3 regions of the Pseudoalteromonas sp. SCQQ13 genome follow, and region 1 is predicted to be linked to each of the others. Evidence: predicted binding sites of a transcription regulator. Region 1 holds the regulator's gene; each other region holds the start of a gene.

What was found. The regulator LexA, encoded in region 1, represses DNA repair genes until DNA is damaged. The targets are predictions, from matches to a motif close to TACTGTATNNNNATACAGTA.
Region 2: I6F41_RS15375 (DNA topoisomerase III) is a predicted target of LexA. The motif match lies at 3,554-3,573, and genes of this name have one in related genera.
Region 3: I6F41_RS14440 (SulA-like leucine-rich domain-containing protein) is a predicted target of LexA. The motif match lies at 2,524-2,543, and genes of this name have one in related genera.

What each region holds. Positions count from the first base shown of each region.
Region 1 is NZ_JADYXG010000021.1:7,028-12,987, forward strand. It holds gene I6F41_RS15000 (DnaJ C-terminal domain-containing protein) at 1-954, shown strand, start outside; gene I6F41_RS15005 (chaperone modulator CbpM) at 954-1,274, shown strand; gene I6F41_RS15010 (hypothetical protein) at 1,527-1,907, shown strand; gene I6F41_RS15015 (PaaI family thioesterase) at 1,910-2,353, opposite strand; gene I6F41_RS15020 (SRPBCC family protein) at 2,452-2,904, opposite strand; gene lexA (transcriptional repressor LexA) at 3,184-3,801, shown strand; gene coxB (cytochrome c oxidase subunit II) at 4,275-5,417, shown strand; gene ctaD (cytochrome c oxidase subunit I) at 5,417-5,960, shown strand, end outside.
Region 2 is NZ_JADYXG010000022.1:1,127-7,086, forward strand. It holds gene I6F41_RS15365 (tetratricopeptide repeat protein) at 1-150, opposite strand, end outside; gene I6F41_RS15370 (M20 metallopeptidase family protein) at 264-1,574, shown strand; gene I6F41_RS15375 (DNA topoisomerase III) at 1,600-3,540, opposite strand; gene I6F41_RS15380 (flagellar motor protein MotB) at 3,743-4,663, opposite strand; gene pomA (flagellar motor protein PomA) at 4,666-5,433, opposite strand; gene I6F41_RS15390 (exodeoxyribonuclease VII small subunit) at 5,702-5,944, shown strand; gene ispA ((2E,6E)-farnesyl diphosphate synthase) at 5,947-5,960, shown strand, end outside.
Region 3 is NZ_JADYXG010000019.1:35,979-41,938, reverse strand. It holds gene I6F41_RS14450 (hypothetical protein) at 6-764, shown strand; gene I6F41_RS14445 (NCS2 family permease) at 840-2,132, opposite strand; gene I6F41_RS14440 (SulA-like leucine-rich domain-containing protein) at 2,569-3,003, shown strand; gene I6F41_RS14435 (YchJ family protein) at 3,044-3,523, shown strand; gene I6F41_RS14430 (GGDEF domain-containing response regulator) at 3,709-4,629, opposite strand; gene I6F41_RS14425 (DUF6172 family protein) at 4,922-5,224, opposite strand; gene I6F41_RS14420 (VC2046/SO_2500 family protein) at 5,513-5,960, opposite strand, start outside.

The DNA.
Region 1 (5,960 bases):
GATTATTATGCCGTGCTTGGAGTATCGCCCGATGCAGACGATAAAGCGGTTAAAGTAGCTTATAAAAAGCTAGCTAGAAAATATCATCCAGATGTAAGTAAAGAACCTCAAGCCGAGGAAAAGTTTAAAGAGATAGGTGAAGCTTACGAAGTTATTCACAACAAAGAAGAGCGCGCTAAATACGATGTGTTACGTCGTAATCAACAAAACCGTGCTCAGCAGCAAGCAAATTATGGCGGTAGCTATGGCTCGTCACAAAACCATTATCAGCAAGGTGATCCCCAAGCCGATCAGGAGTTTTCTGATTTTGTAAATTCAATGTTTGGCGGCGCAGGTGGGTTTAACCATGGCGGGCAGGGCAGAACTGGTGGCGCTCGTGCGCAAAAAGGACAAGATGTGGAAATTGAATTCCCGGTATTTCTTGAAGAAACGTTAGTCGATACCGTTAAACCAATTGAGTTTATGCTGCCGCAGCGAGACAGTAGTGGCCGTGTATCTGAAGTTAAAAAATCGCTTAAAGTTAAAATTCCTGCCGGCTCGGTTAATGGCGAACGCATTCGCTTAAAAGGCCAAGGTGGATTAGGTTCGGCAAATGGCCCTAATGGCGATTTGTATTTGCAAATTCGCTTAGTGCCTCATCCATTATTTGACGTTGAGGGGCATGACCTAAACATAGTGGTACCTCTTGCACCATGGGAAGCTGCTTTGGGCACTAAAATAAATTTACCTACATTAGCCGGAAAAATCCAACTAACTATTCCAGCTAATAGTCAATCGGGTCAACGTTTACGCATTAAAGGTAAAGGGTTAATTAGTAAAAAAGCCAAAGGTGACTTATTTGCTGTGATTAAAATTGTTAATCCAGCATTGAGTGATGATGTTAGCAAAAAGCTTTGGCAAGAGCTGGCCGAAAAAGCCCATTTTGACCCCCGTAGCAATTGGAGCAAGTCATAATGAAAATTATCGAGGCACCACAAGGCAATTTACTCACTAGCCAAGAATTGTGTGTGAGTAGTGATATTAGCGAAGCCATATTATATGAATTGGTTGAGCACAGCATTGCTATTCCTATTGAGGGCGAGCGCGTTACAGAATGGCAATTTACGGTATCAACAGTGATCTTAGTTAAAAAGGCTGCGCGTATTCAGCATGACTTATCGTTAGATTGGTCTGCTATTGCTTTGGTTTTACAATTATTGGATGAACGGGATGAGTTGATTGCTGAAAACCAAATGTTAAAGCAGCACTTAAGTCGATTTAAACATTTAGAATAAAAAATAGTGGTTAAATTTTAAATGCGAGTAGCTAGCTATTTTTATGGAGCTAGCTCAGCACTTTTATAATAGTGAGCTTTTGGTGCTTAAATATTTTTTATTCGTGAAATAAGAGTAAGTAAAGCGTCAATAAATGCGTAAAAATAGCCGACTATTCAGATAAAAAAGGTGAATATTGCAGAGTTGATTTGGTATAAGCGTAAAACTGCGTTAAAGTTTACAGCGAACTAATTAGAGGATAAACAGCAGACAATGTCGGAAATTCAATTTTTAAATGTAGACCTAGAGCTTGAGTCAAAGCAAGATATTAGCGTGCTTGTAGCTGACCTAAAAAAAATCGCCACTATTTTACATTATGATAAAGACGAATACCGTCAGTTAGCGCGTATAGAAGTAACAGGCGAAATATCTTCACCGGATAAAGCAATTAACCACTTATGTGAGTTAGTAGAGTCATGCTCGCGGGCTGCACTTAAGCAATGGTTGAGTTGTTCGCGCCGTACCTTTGATATTGGTTTTGAATCGGGCACTTCGCCAAAGTGTTTTAACCAAGCGCTGCACGCCGATACATTATTACGTATATCGGCAATTGGTGCAGGCATGGAAATTACTATTTACCCGCTAGAAAAATAGCGTTAGCCTTTGCGCTCTACAACAGCTGCGGTCATTTTTGATACGCAGCAAAGCTCGCCGCGACTATTCGTTATTTTTATTTCCCATACTGAGCTACGTTTGCCAATATGAAACGCTTTTGCGGTGGCGGTTAAGGTGCCATTACGCGAGGCTTTTAAATGGCTGGCACTGATCTCTTGCCCTACACAATAAAATTTAGTGAAGTCGACCACAAAATTAGCCGCGTAGCTGGCAACACTTTCGGCTAAAACCACGTTTGCTCCGCCATGCACCATGCCTATAGGGTTATGGTGCGCAGGAATTGCTGGCATAGTGGCAACTAAGTAATCATCACCAATTTCAGTTATTTCAATCCCCATGGTTTTCATCAGTGTACCTTGGCCATTTATGCCTTGGTCTAACTGCTTACAAAACGCTAAAGTAATAGGTTGATGCCAAATACTCATTGTTACTCCTTTAAAGGTTGAAAACGATAACCGATAATACGATTTTTCATGGCGATATGATAGCCAAATTAGTGCAGCTACTGCATGGTAATACAGTGCTACTTTTTGCTTTCTACATAGTGCTTAATTTCATCGAGATCTTTTTTTAGCATTTTACGCATCGAACTTTTAAGAAAAAACCCTATCACTGCAGAGATCATTTTTACCCAAATAGACTCAGAGCTATCAGAAAAAGTCATGGTTAAACAGGTGCTAGGTTCGGCGGCGGTAAGTGACAGCTTAGTGGTATAAACTGCCCCGCCATTTTCTGCGCGAGTGCAATAGTATTCATTAGTAACAGCTTCGGTGATCCACATGGTTTCTGAGGCTGCTTTGCCAAAAAGTTTTCGTGTTTCTAACCATCTTAGGCCCACTAGCCCTTGTGGTGGCTTCTCGATTATTTTTACATCAATAATGCCAGACAGCATATTGGCACTGTTTTCGATGTCAGTTATTGCCGCCCATACTTTACGTTTAGGACCGTTAATTATTACCGCTACAGTGATATTCATAACACTCTCCGTTAATTCACATTGATGAAGTTAAGGCCCATTACAAAAACGATAGCTAACTAATTTTTAATAACAGCAACAACTTAGTAGTTATGTAATTAATGTAACGTAAAACTAACACTATCGTGATCTGCGTAATTTTATCTGTAATTTACTTGGTAATTTTAAGCTTAGACCAATGCCACCTTTGGCAGCAAAGGCGAGGAGTAATTTAAATTTGCGATTTTCAGATAACTGTATATACTCACAGTTAAATGTACTGTATGGAAAACCAGTTGTATGCGACCATTAACTAACCGCCAAGCGCAAATACTCGAACTTATTAAAGTGTTTATTAAAGACACTGGTATGCCTCCTACACGCGCAGAAATTGCACAAACATTAGGCTTTAAAAGTGCTAATGCAGCAGAAGAGCATTTAAAAGCGCTGGCTAAAAAAGGCGCTATTAAAATGAAACCAGGCGCTAGCCGTGGTATTCAACTTATTGAAGAAGATGAACCAGAACAACTTGGTTTACCGTTAATAGGCCGTGTAGCTGCCGGCGAACCTATTTTGGCGCAACAACATGTTGAGAGCCATTGTAAAATTGACCCGTTAATGTTTAAACCCGCTGCCGATTTTTTATTGCGTGTAAATGGTATGAGCATGCGAGATATTGGTATTATGGATGGTGATTTACTGGCTGTTCATCGCACTCAAGTTGCCGAAAATGGCCAAGTTATTGTTGCCCGCGTTGATGACGATGTAACGGTAAAACGCTTAGAAAAAGCAGGCAAAAAAGTATTATTGCATGCTGAAAATAAAGAATTTTCGTCGATAGAAGTGGATCTTGAAAACGAATCTTTTAATATTGAAGGCTTAGCTGTTGGGGTTATTCGTAATGCTGACTGGATGTGACAATTAAGCTGTTATAGCTATGTAAAATATCGGCATAATTTAATAGCTCAGATAATTAATGCGCACTTTTTAGTGCGCTTTTTTTTGCCTTTTTTTTGTGAAAATTCCGCTGCAATGAAAAAATTATATTAAGTTTATGTTTTTTATCATTTAAGTATTTAATACTCGTTATCGCTGTCTTTTTATTTGTAACCCTTGCTGTTGCTCACTTCCTGCTTAGAACAAAATTAAATAAATCCCATATTTACGCTAATCCCCTAATATTATTTGATTATTTTTCAAACTAAAACTTGCTAGTTGTTCAATTATTAACTAATTGTTAATGGGCTGGACTAACAATAACTCACAGCTTTAGTTTTGAGAAAATATATTTATATATCCGGCAGCAATACAAAAATAAAAAATAACAAATTGGCATTTAAAGCTTATGTCTTTTTGTTTTGCACTCGCAACAGTATTAAAGGAGCTGTCACATGGGTAAATTGAGCTCTACCTTGTGGCTTATATTGTTTGTTTTTCCGCAGTTAGCATTGGCAAATAGCCAATATAATATGCGCAAAGGCGTAACCGATATAAGTAATAATGTTTATCAACTACACATGACCATATTTTTAATATGCTGTGTAATAGGCGTGATTGTATTTGCCGTTATGTTTTGGGCACTTATTCATCATCGTAAATCTAAAGGAGCAGTTGCTGCTCAATTTCACGAAAGTACCAAAGTAGAAATACTCTGGACAGCAATTCCATTTGTTATTTTAATAGCAATGGCAGTCCCCGCAACTAAAACATTAATAGCGATGGAAGATGCCAGTAAAGCGGATATCACTATTAAAGTAACTGGTTCACAATGGAAATGGCATTACGAATATATGGGGGAAGATGTTGAGTTTTACTCAATACTTGCCACACCGCAAAATGAAATTGCTAACCTAGCCGATAAAAACCCCAACTATTTACTTGAGGTAGATAAGCCTCTGGTATTACCGATCAATAAAAAAGTACGCTTTTTAATGACCTCCGACGATGTTATTCATTCTTGGTGGGTGCCCGATTTTGCTATTAAAAAAGATGCAAACCCGGGGTTTATTAACGAAACGTGGACCAACATAAACGAAGTCGGTATTTATCGCGGTCAGTGTGCTGAGCTATGCGGTAAAGATCATGGCTTTATGCCAGTGGTAGTAGAGGCTAAGTCAGAGGCCGATTTTAAAGTTTGGCTAGCAGATGCTAAACAAGCAAAGCAAAAAGCAGCAGCAGCAGATGCTGCATTACTTGACCAAACACTCCCTAAAGAAGAATTAATGACTTTGGGTGAGCAAGTGTATATGGCCAATTGTGCTGCATGTCATCAGCCCACAGGGTTAGGTTTGCCAGGCGTTTTTCCTGCACTTAAAGGCAGCCCGATAGTGCTTGGCGATATAAAAGACCACATTGATATTGTTATTCACGGAAGCCCCGGCACAGCCATGCAAGCCTTTGCTAAACAGCTCTCTATAAAGCAATTAGCAGCGGTAATTACTTATAAGCGTAATGCATGGGGTAATGATACCGGTGATGTAATTCAACCAAGTGAAATACAGGCAGCACTTGATGCCGATGGGGAGGCGAACTAATGAGTAGCATAGTAGAACAACCTGACATTAATGAAGCTCACCACGCTCATCATCCTGCTAAAGGCTTTAAGCGCTGGTTATATACCACAAATCATAAAGATATAGGTAGCTTGTACTTAATTTTTTCGCTAACTATGTTTTTTATTGGTGGTGCTATGGCTATGGTGATCCGCGCTGAGTTATTTCAGCCAGGATTGCAATTAGTCGATCCTCACTTTTTTAATCAAATGACCACGGTTCATGGGTTGATTATGGTATTTGGTGCCGTTATGCCGGCCTTTACTGGCTTAGCTAACTGGATGGTGCCATTAATGATTGGCGCGCCTGATATGGCCTTACCCCGAATGAATAACTGGAGTTTTTGGATTTTACCATTCGCGTTTTTAATTTTATTATCATCGCTATTAATGCCCGGTGGCGGTCCTGCGTTTGGTTGGACTTTTTATGCGCCGCTGTCCACAACCTACAGTAATGACAATACCGCCATGTTTGTATTTGCTGTGCATATTATGGGTATTAGCTCCATTATGGGGGCAATTAATG
Region 2 (5,960 bases), on a different contig from region 1:
TTCAGCGGCTAATTTATCTAATATTGCTGCCTGGTTAATACATTCAGGACTTTGCGCTGAGTAGAAGTTTAGCAGTACCAACTTTTGTTGTGATGTTTCGCCGAGTACTTGCTGAAAATTTTGCGCGTTGATACTAACTATGTTGCTCATTGAATTGATTGCCATATTCATTTATTTAGGTTTTTATATGGTGCTGAACATAATTATTACAAGTCATATATCTAAATCACTTGGATATACATTTATCTCAATAAGGGAAAATCATGAAGTTAACTTACTTAGGCACAGCGCTATTATTAGCTAGCCCTCTATTGGCGGCTAAATCATTAGACTTAAATTTACATAGCAGCATGCCAGCCATTGAAAGCTTTTACCTCGATCTGCATCAATCACCCGAGCTTTCGTATCACGAGCAACAAACCGCAAAAAAAATAGCAGCGCAGTTAAACAAGCTTGGTTTTGAAGTTACAAGCAATGTAGGTGGTTTTGGCGTTGTAGGCATTTACAAAAATGGTGATGGCCCCACAGTAATGATACGTACCGATACCGACGGCTTACCTATTACAGAACAAACAGGTAAGGCGTATGCTTCTAAAGTAACAGTAATAGACGAGCACGGTGCAAAAGTAGGTGTTATGCACGGCTGCGGTCACGATATACATATGAGCTCATTCATTGGTACTGCTGAACAACTAATAGCTCACAAAAATGCATGGCAAGGCACGCTAATGATGGTGGCACAACCCGCAGAAGAAGTAGGCGGTGGCGCTAAAGCCATGCTAAAAGAAGGCTTATTTAGTAAATATGCAAAACCTGATCACATAATTGCGCTACATGTAAGTGCAAGTGTGCCTGCCGGTAAAGTTGCGATGAAAAACGAATATACTATGGCCAGCGTCGATTCTGTTGATATAACTATAAAGGGTAAAGGCGGACATGGAGCTTATCCGCATACCACTATTGATCCGGTTATTATTGCTGCGCGCACTGTGCTTGCACTGCAAACTATTACGAGTCGTGAGCTTTCACCATTAGAGCCATCAGTCATTACTGTTGGATCTATTCATGGTGGCTCAAAACATAATGTAATTTCTGATGAAGTAAAGTTACAACTTACATTACGCAGCTATAACCCTGATATTAGAAATGCACAAATTGCAGCAATTAAACGCATTACCGCCGGTATTGCACAAAGCGCAGGCCTTGAGGAAGCGCTCTACCCTAAGGTGCAAGTACATGAAGATGAGTCAATTCCATCTACATATAACAATCCGGCACAAACCAACCTTGTGCGTCAAAGTATTGCCAGCGCTATTGGTGATGAAAATGTGCTTGAAACCCTCCCTGTAATGGCAGGTGAAGACTTTGGCTTATATGGCCGCACTGACGAAAATATTCCTATCACACTATTTTGGCTCGGTGGCGTTAACCAAGCAAAATATGCAAGTGCAATAAAAGCGGGCAAAACATTACCTTCACTGCATTCAAGTAAGTTTGCCCCAGACTATAAAGTCGCACTACCAACTGGCATTAAAGCCATGAGTAATGCAGCGGTAACTTTGTTTAATCAATAGTTTTATTTAAATAATAGCTCTGTAGTTAACCTGTAACAGAGCTTTTTTTATAACTCGACTTTTTATAAGGCGTTTTTTGGCCACGTTTAACAAAACGCTTTTTAGCTGAAGTTTTAGGCAGCTTTGCAAATACATTGCTATCGCAATTTGCAGCTTGTTGTACAAAACTATTTAAGTCGGCAAGTAAAGGCTGTAAAAATTGCTGATAGCTCATTACTTGCTGTGCAATATCACCTAAGCTCGATTCCCATTTAGCGGTTAAATCGGGGCGAACTAAACCTTGCGGCAGCACGCTAATAAGTGCACTCCCGGTTTCGGTTGCTTTAATTAATTTGCCTTCACGTTTTAAAAAACGGCGTTTAAATAATAATTCAATGATCCCCGCTCGCGTTGCCTCTGTGCCTAAGCCATCGGTGTCTTTAAGTACTTTTTTTATCTGTGGATCTTGTACATAGCGGCTTATGCCTGTCATGGCTGCAAGTAAAGTCGCATCACTAAAGTGCGCTGGCGGAGAGGTATATTTTTCAACAACCTCCCCTTGCGAGCAAAAAAGTAACATGTCTTTTGTTAAAGGCGGTAGCGTGGCTTCATCTTTCAATTCAGACTTACCCATTAGCACCTTAAAACCCAAGCTTACATCTTGCTTTGCATTTGCTTTAAATAACCCGCCAGCAATAGTTATCTCTGCTTTAGTTTCGTTGTAAATATAGTCGGGATAAAACTGTATTAAATAATGACGACATATTAATTGATAAACCTTTGTCTCATCGCTACCTAAACTTGCCGACTTTAACTGTTTTGCCGTAGGGACAATGGCGTGATGCGCAGCCACTTTTGAATCGTTAAAACATTTACTACGTTTTTTACTATCAGCTGCTTTTACTAACTCAACACCTTGCCCGCCATTAGTGCTTATAGCTTTTAAAATAGCAGACGCATCTTGGTGATGATCATTAGGTAAGTAGCGGTTGTCTGAACGCGGGTAGGTAATTAACTTATGACGCTCATAAAGAGTTTGGCATATATCCAGCACCTTTTGCGCTGGCATAGCAAATGCTTTTGCCGCGTCTATCTGCAAAGCAGATAAGTTATAAGGCAGTGGCGCAGTTTGTTTTTTTTGCTTTTGTTCAAGCGCCGTTAGCTCAGCATTTTGCTGTGTGATACGCGAGGCTACGTTTTCAGCCAATGCTTTATTTAATACTCGCCCTTCTTCGTCTTGATAAGGCTCACATGCCTTACTGGGTATCCATTTTGCACTAAATGATTGTTTTTCGGGGGTGACTAAGTGGGCTAATACTTCATAAAATGGCTTCGATACGAAATTTGCTATGTCATTATCTCTATTAACCACCAAGCCAAGTATGGGTGTTTGTACTCGTCCCACAGAAAGTACGTTACCAAACCCAGCTTTTTGCCCTGCTAAAGTATAAGCGCGGGTTAAATTCATACCAAACAACCAATCAGCACGAGAGCGCGCTAAGGCTGAAACGCTCAACGGAATAAACTCACGGTTAGATCGCATAGTCGTTAATGCTTTTTTTACTGCAGCTAAGTTTAAATCACTAATTAATAAGCGTTGAATATGCTGCTTTTTAGTTTTACTTATTTTGGCTTCTTCAATAACTTGATCGACAAGTAATTGCCCTTCTCTATCGGGATCACCTGCATGCACTAGTGCTGTAGCCTGTTTGATTAGCTTTTTTAACACAGTAAGTTGCTTGCGAGTTTTAGTTTTTGCTTTTAATTGCCACTGCTCAGGAATGATAGGTAGGTGCTCAAACTGCCACTTTTTAAAGCGCTCATCATAGTCATCGGGCTCGGCTTGCTCGAGCAAATGACCAATACACCAAGATACGCAATCACCATTTGCAACTTCAATGTAGCCATCGTGCTTTTTGTGCGGTTTTGGTAACGCGTCGGCAATAGCACGCCCTAATGACGGCTTTTCGGCAATATAGAGTTTCATAAGCAAGCTCTTTTACTGTTTATATACACAGTAGTTTAGCATATCAATTCACAGCGTGGGATGTTTTTATTAAACCGTACTATTTAACAACTCTGAGGTATTTGGCTGAGGTGGTGACTTTTAGTCAATTTTGACTAAAAGTCACCTGTAATCAATTACACTTAGTTTGCTTAAACCAAGTGTGTTTTTAATAAAATGACTGCTACCTTACATCGATAGGATCAGACTCTTTGGCCTTTCCTTGTAAAATAGATATTTCAACGCGACGATTACGACGGCGATCTTCATTGCTGTCATTTGGCACTAACGGCCGGGTTTCAGCACGCCCTACTACCATCATTCTATTTTTATCAAATCCAACTACTTTTTGCAGCTCACTGGCTACTGCAACTGCACGCTTAGATGAAAGATCCCAGTTATTAATATATAACTCGTTTGAAACCTGAAAATCGTCAGTATGCCCAGACACGGTAATTTCTCCAGGCACATCTTTTAATAGCACGCCAATTTCTTGAATAATGGGTTTAAACTTAGGTTGTAAAAATGCGCTACCCGAAGGGAAAGAGCCATTTTCACGAATACGAATAATTATTTGCTGCCCTAATGATTCAAGCTCTATGGCACCATCAATTATTTGTTTTTCTAATTGCTGAGCGATTTTTTTAACTAAGTCGTTTGTTTGCTGTTGATCGGCCGCTGAAATTGCTTGCTCCGATGCTTGCTCTTTGGAAGTACTACGCGACTCGCCACCACGTTTATCGCCCTGCTGCTCTTGCCTTCCGCCTGCTGAGCTTTCATCACCTGCCTGAAACTCTAACATTTGCTGGGTCATTTCTACCGTTTGCTGTTGAATTGTTTCAATTGGGGTAGGCTCTGGCTTGCCCGGAGTAAACTCCATAGCAATAACTGATGTGCCTTTGGGAATATCTTTAACTTCTATTTTATTTTGTACACCAAATGCAAATTTCATCGAACCGGCAATTTGTTTAAATTTAAGTACATCCATTTCAGAAAACGCAAGCAAGAGCACAAAAAAGCACATTAATAGCGACATTAAATCTGCGAATGTCCCCATCCACGCAGGTAAACCTGGGGGTGGGCACTTGCACTCTTGATCAGACATAGTTAATCCTCAGTGTTTACTTTACGTTTTGATTCAGCAAGATAGTTTTTCAAAATACCTTCTATTACTTTTGGATTTTGACCATCTTGAATACCTAAAACCGCATCTAAAATTAAACGTTGATTCATTGCCTCTTCGTCTTTACGCAGCTCCAATTTTGTTTGAATAGGAATAGCGACTACGTTAGCTAAAAATGCGCCGTATAATGTGGTTAACAATGCCACCGCCATAGCCGGACCAATTGCTTTAGGATCATCCATATTAGATAACATCGCAACTAAGCCTATTAAGGTGCCTATCATTCCCATTGCTGGGGCTATATCACCCAAAGATTTAAATAAAGTAGCACCCGACTCATGCCGTGCTGTAGTTAATGAAATATCTTTTTGCAGTGTGGCCCGCACTACGTCTGCGTCGTGGCCATCTACTAGCATGTCAACGCCTTTGCGCATAAATGGATTCGGTATTTCTGCCTCTTCAAGTGCTAAAAACCCGCCTTTACGTGCTGAATCTGCAAGTTCAACTGCTTTTTCGATTAACTCTTCTGGCGACTCAAGCTTAAACATAAACGCTTTGGTAACCACCTTACCTATGCCAAAAAACTGTGACATAGTAAAGTTTGATAAAACGATAAATAATGAACCGCCAAATACGATTACAACAGAGGGCGTGTTGTAAAACATAGCCATTTCACCGCTACTACTCATAAACATGGACATGACAATTAAGCCAATTGCGCCAAGGATCCCAATAATGGTTGCTAAATCCACATTCCCTCCAAAAGTTTTTGCTTTTATATGCAAACGTTTGTTATTAATTGTTTATCGGCAAGATACTGAATTGCTTAAGCCATTTTTTATAGATAAACATAAAAAGCTGGATTAAGCACTATTCTAGATCAACTTGTGTTATCTATCTAATTATCAATTTTTTAAAACATAAAACGTTTATTAACGAAAAAACCATTTCATCCTTTGACCTAGTTTAGCATTCCCCCTAAAATTGACTTCTAAATTTATTATGTAAGTTGAAATAAAGATGGCGACTAAAAAACCTGAAAACTTAAGTTTCGAGCAAGCACTAGAAGAATTAACAACAATCGTTAGTGAAATGGAACAAGGTGATTTATCGCTTGAGCAGTCATTAAAACAGTTTGAGCGTGGCATTGCTTTAGCAGGCGCATCGTCTAGTAAGTTGCAACAAGCTGAGCAAAAGGTGGCTATTTTAATGGGCAAAGATGAGAAGTCTGTATTAACCGACTTTGATAATGATATGGAATAGCCGTGACTATTAAAGA
Region 3 (5,960 bases), on a different contig from region 1:
GTAACATGATCGTCTCTATTATAATTATACTCATTGTTGCTCTTATTGTGATTGCGCTTTGGGTAAGTGCGGTGCAACAGCATAAAGAAAAACAAGAAGCTGATCGCCGTAAAGAACTAACCAAACAAAAAGCTATCATTGAGGAAACCGAGGAAGTGTTAATGAATAACGCTAATATCCCGTTTTCAGATAACACACTTCGTGTTTTACAGCGTCGTAATCATGATGCGCTTAGTACCATGGTATCGCTTTCACCTGGTTCTAAAATATTAAAAAACCGTTTAAATGAAGCGAAAGAGCGTTTGAATAACCCAGTTCAAGGAAGCAATAGCGAATCGCTTTCACTGCCAAGTAACGATAAGCAATTGGTATCGCTAATACAGGGCATAAAAAAATTACGTATTATTCTACGCTCTGAGCACAATAAAGGTAACCTCGATAGCCAACTATTTGTAATTGAAGACAAACGAATGGAAAAACTGCAGTTACAAATAAATATTGAAAGCCAAATTAAACGTGGTTTATCGGCGCGCTCTGCAGGCATGGTAGGTTCAGCTAGGCAGTATTTTGAAAAAGCCCATGCTTCACTCAGTGCGGTATCGTATAGCGATCCATATGTAACTGCTAAATATCAAGAAGTAGAAGGCTACTTAGAAGCTATTAGTGTTGAGTTAAGAGCATCGAATGCCGATGCACTTAAAAAGAAAACTGAACAAGAGCAAGATGACCTAGACATATTGTTTGCTCCGAAAAAGAAATGGTAAATTAGTACTATAATTTATAAAAAAAGCCCATACAAAATTGTATGGGCTTTTTTTATTGATAGATAAATAAGTTTTTTAAGATAAAAATGCAAACTTAACAATAAACAATGCCGTTAAAATCCACACACTAATACTTACTTGATCCTTTTTACCGCATAATACCTTAACCGCAGTGTATGAAATAAACCCAAGCGCTATACCATGAGCAATAGAAAATGTCAGCGGGGTCATTAATAACACCACACTAACAGGAATGGCATCTGTCATGTCGTCCCAGTTTACAAACTTTAAGTTTTGTAGCATAAGTACCGAAACATATAAAATAGCACCGGCAGTGGCATACGCTGGCACCATTTGCGCTAGTGGCGCAAAAAACATCATCAATAAAAAACAAATACCCACAACAACGGCTGTTAAGCCTGTGCGTCCGCCTACAGAAACGCCAGCCACCGACTCTATGTAAGATGTAGTAGTAGATGTACCAAGCATTGCACCAGCAATAGTGGCAGTGCTATCAGCGCTAAGAGCGCGCCCTAAACGTGGCATATTGCCTTTTTCATCTGCAAGCCCTGCTTTTTGCGTGACTGCAACCAGGGTGCCTGAGGTATCAAATAAATCTACAAATAAAAATGCAAAAATAACACTCAACATTGAAAGCTCAAATGCCGCACTAAAATCAAGTTGCATAAAGGTTGGTAAAATTGACGGCGGCATAGACATAACCCCCTGATATTCAACCAAACCAAAAGCCAAAGCAATACCTGTTACCAGTAAAATACTAATTAACACACCACTTTTAAAATCGCGATATAACAATGCCGCAATCACAAAAAAACTTAAAATAGCAAGTAATGGCCCAGGTGCAGTAATATCACCTAGCTGCACTAAGGTTGCAGGGCTAGATACTATGATCCCTGCACTTTTAAGCGCAATTAGCGCCAAAAAAGCACCAATACCGGTCGCTATTGCTTGTTTTAGCACCAGTGGAATGGCATTAATAATCCACTCTCGTACTTTAAATAAACTTAAAAATAAAAATATACAACCCGACATAAACACAGCACCTAATGCCGCTTCCCAGGTATAGCCCATTCCTAAAACAACGCCATAGGTAAAAAAAGCATTTAATCCCATACCCGGCGCTAACGCTAACGGATAATTGGCCCATAGGCCCATAATAAAACAGCCTATTGCAGCTGCAATACATGTAGCTACAAACGCAGCGCCTTGATCCATTCCTGCTTGGGCAAGCATTGCTGGATTAACAAAAACAATATAAACCATAGTAATAAAAGTAGTCATACCGGCAACACATTCACGTTGTACTGAGGAATCATTTGCGCGGATTTTAAATAAGGCTTCGAGCATAACAAACTTAAGGTAGTAAAAAGTGGCGAGATTTTAGCATAAAAATAGCGAAATACCGGACATTTTACCTTGTTATGCATTAAGTTATTGAAGTAGCTGAAATAATAAATATGACACGGTAATACGTATGTACTTCAGGTTTTAAAAATAATAATTACCGTGCTTATATGCTGAGCAATCAGCTTTACTTTAACGTAAATAATAGAGCATAAAGTACTGTATAGGTGCTATTCGCCGCATAACTTTAATAAAAAATATAAATATATACCTAAAATATTAACGCTCTGTTTTTAATAGTTATTTTTGTTTTTTTATCCGTGTAAAAATTTAAAACTGAATGACTGTACAAATAATTAGCAAAAAAACACTTGCACCATAACACTGTATAAACTACTGTATATGGGTACTGTATAAAAACCCAGTGAGTGAGAAATTTATGTTACAGCCTATTACCGTAAGAACCGTTAAAAGTTATCAGCAAGACGATAAAAGTGATTGTGTAAATTTAATTCAAATTGAAGATGAAATTTCAGCAACCTTTGAATTGCTTAAAGTATTACACCAATACAACAGCTTAAATGCATGGACACTGCTGATTGCCCCCGACCATGTACCGAGTAAAGCCTTGCTTGATTCATGCTCCATTGACACCAGCAAATTACTGGTGATCAGGCAAAAACATTTAGTAAACTTAGAGTATGTACTTAGCTCGGCGCTGCACAACGGAAACTTTGCTGCGGTTATTACCTGGACTGATATTATTAATGATCAACAGCTGACACAGCTATCATTAAATTTAAGCACTACAAATACTAAGCTTTACTGTTTTACTAAAAATACTCACAACCTTGAGATACCACTAACTCAATAAGCTTGTTAAACTCGTGTTTTAAACACTTTATATTAATATTATGACCTCATTAACGACTTCTCCTTGCTTTTGTGGCAGCCAGCAAAATTATGCTGACTGCTGTGAACCACTTCATTTAGCATCAAAAATAGCTGAAACACCTGAGCAACTTATGCGTGCTCGCTACAGTGCATATGTACTTAAAAATGCAACTTATGTTTATCAAACTTATGCAAGTGAAAAACAGGCAGAAAACCCTGTAAAAGAGATTAAAGACTTTGCTGATAGCTGCCGCTTTATAAAGCTAACCGTCATCGACACTGAGCACGATGCAAGCGAAGGCTTTGTAACATTTAAAGTAAATTACTTTTACCAAAACCTATATTGCGAGTTGCACGAAAAGTCGTTGTTTATTAAACAAGATGGGCAGTGGCGCTACCTTGAAGGCACACTATTTCCGGTAGCCGATATTAAAATAAGCAGAAATGACAACTGCCCTTGCCAAAGTGGCAAAAAATATAAAAAGTGTCATAGCGTATAACAAACTGCAGCTGTGCGGTGAGTAAAGTAGGTAATTACAGGCACATGCCTAGGGTTGGCTGTTACAGGCGATGTGTATGGCTAAAATAAAATTTTACTTTCGAGCAACTATTGGCAATTTACATACCTATAGGCCTGTGTTAATAACTGCTCTACCGTATATTTTGGTATTGGGTTCGCTGCGCTTTAAAAGCACACTGTATTTCGCCCTTGTGCTTTAGCGGCGTACATTTTTTTATCTGCGCGTTGCAAAATATCCATGTTGCCTTCGTCTGATTGCAATAACGTAGCTCCACCTATACTTATAGTGACAAATTCAAACTCTGAGTACTTATGTAAAACACCTAAGCCATATATGTTATTTTTAATTTTTTCAGCAACACAGCGAGCGCCTTCCTCGTTGGTATGGGGTAGCACAACCACAAATTCTTCGCCGCCATATCGGGCAACAAAATCGCTTGGCCTTTGCAGGCTGTTAGCGATTGTTTGAGCAACTAAGTGTAAAACAACGTCGCCTTCTACGTGTCCATAAATATCGTTGTATTGCTTAAAGTAATCAATATCCATAAGTAATAAAGCATATTCTGTATTCTCTCTTAATGCACTCAATTGTATTTTATTAATATGAGTATCAAAATAACGACGGTTAAACACTTTAGTTAAGTCATCCAGAAACACTTTTTGACTTAATAAGTCATGTTGCAGCTTAATAGTTAAGTGCGCCCTTACTCTTCTGTATAAGGTTTCTGGGTTAATCGGTTTTTGAATAAAGTCTACCGCGCCCGCTTCCCAGCAGTCCTCTTCTTGATTTTCAAAGGAGGTAACAAATATAACGGGAATGTCTTGGGTTTGTGTCGTCGTTTTAAATTTTAAACAGGTTTCTATACCGCATATGCCATTCATTGAAATATCCAGCAGTACGATATCGGGAGTATTAGATTTACATATTTCAACTGCTTCTTCACCGCTGTTGGCGGTGTTAACAATAAAGTGCTTTGATAATATTTTTTTCAGTACAATTAAGCTAAGTAACTGATCATCAACAATGAGGACTTTTGAGGCTTTAAGGCTAAGTTTTAAATCGCTATCGGCATAATTTAATGGCATAAATACTACTGTTTTCTATAATTATCAACTAACACAGTATAATACAGTCTTATGTTATGCAAATGTATTAAAGTTGGGGTTTTTAATCAAACTTACAACCAAATATAAAAATGGCGATACAGAGTTGTTGTTAATTGTTTTAGAAAATCACGGCCATAATTTTCAGGGTAATACTGAAAGTAATGCTTGTACTTGAATGCTCAAGGTTTAAATCGCGTTTGTATAAACGTACAAACAAAAAATGGGCCACTAGGCCCATTTTAAAAATTACGCAAATTACTTTATAAGCGTCTTATTCGTCGTCATCCAAATCTGGTTGTTGACGTTGAGCTGGGCGCGCTAATATTTCTACATAAAAAGAAGTTAAGCTTTGCTTTTCTATTTCGCTTATATGATTACTAAGCTCTGCAACGTGCACTACTTGTGCATCTTCAGCGGTATTACCAAACTTACAATCAAACGCCCAGTAATCAGCATCGAGTGGTAGAGTTTTGTTACGCTCTCTTTTCAAATATTTTTTCACTTCATGCTTTGCGGCGTCAACCATACGAGGATATTTGATTTTCTCGTGATTTAGCGTGAATATTTTCTTCATTACGTTCCTAATTACCTTGGTTTAATGATAACGGCATTTAATGTCATACCATTTGAGCCTATTATAGCAATTGCATTTAATTTTTGGATGCTTTTTTTATATTAAATCAATTATTAATCCATTAATAAAATAAAGTATCGCTAAAATGCGCTTAAGTGTAGAGAGTTAGCGGCTTTATATTACAGACAAGTAACTTAATAGTTAGAGTGATGGCGCAATCGTTTGCCAAGTTCTATTAATATGATTGGTTATTGCAATATCAAAGCAGTTACAGCGTACGCTTTATAATTAAGCGCTTACTAAATGCAATGGGTGGTGAAGCGCATCATTATTTAGGCTTTCGTAAAAGGCAGCAGCATCGAGTTGCGGGTTAGATAGTTGCGTTTGTGTGTTATTTATACGCCTGCGCACTGCTAATTCACAATTATCACGCACCTGAAGCGGAATATGGCTTACATCATCTCTTATAAACAATGGTTCAGGGTTTAAACAGTGATTTAATTTAATATCGCTCATTCCAGCGCGTTCCCCTGCTTGCATTAATAGTGAGGCGTTAAACTGCCCTATCAAGATATCAAACTTATCTGGCGCTAAAAGTTGCTTTGGACCTGCTCCTATTTGTTTGCGAAGGGTATCTTCGCCAACAGTTGAATCTTCAATTTCTGTTTTTGGTAAATGGAATTGGCTAAAATCGAGTGCATCATGAGATAGCATAGCGAGTAAAAGCGCAAACTCT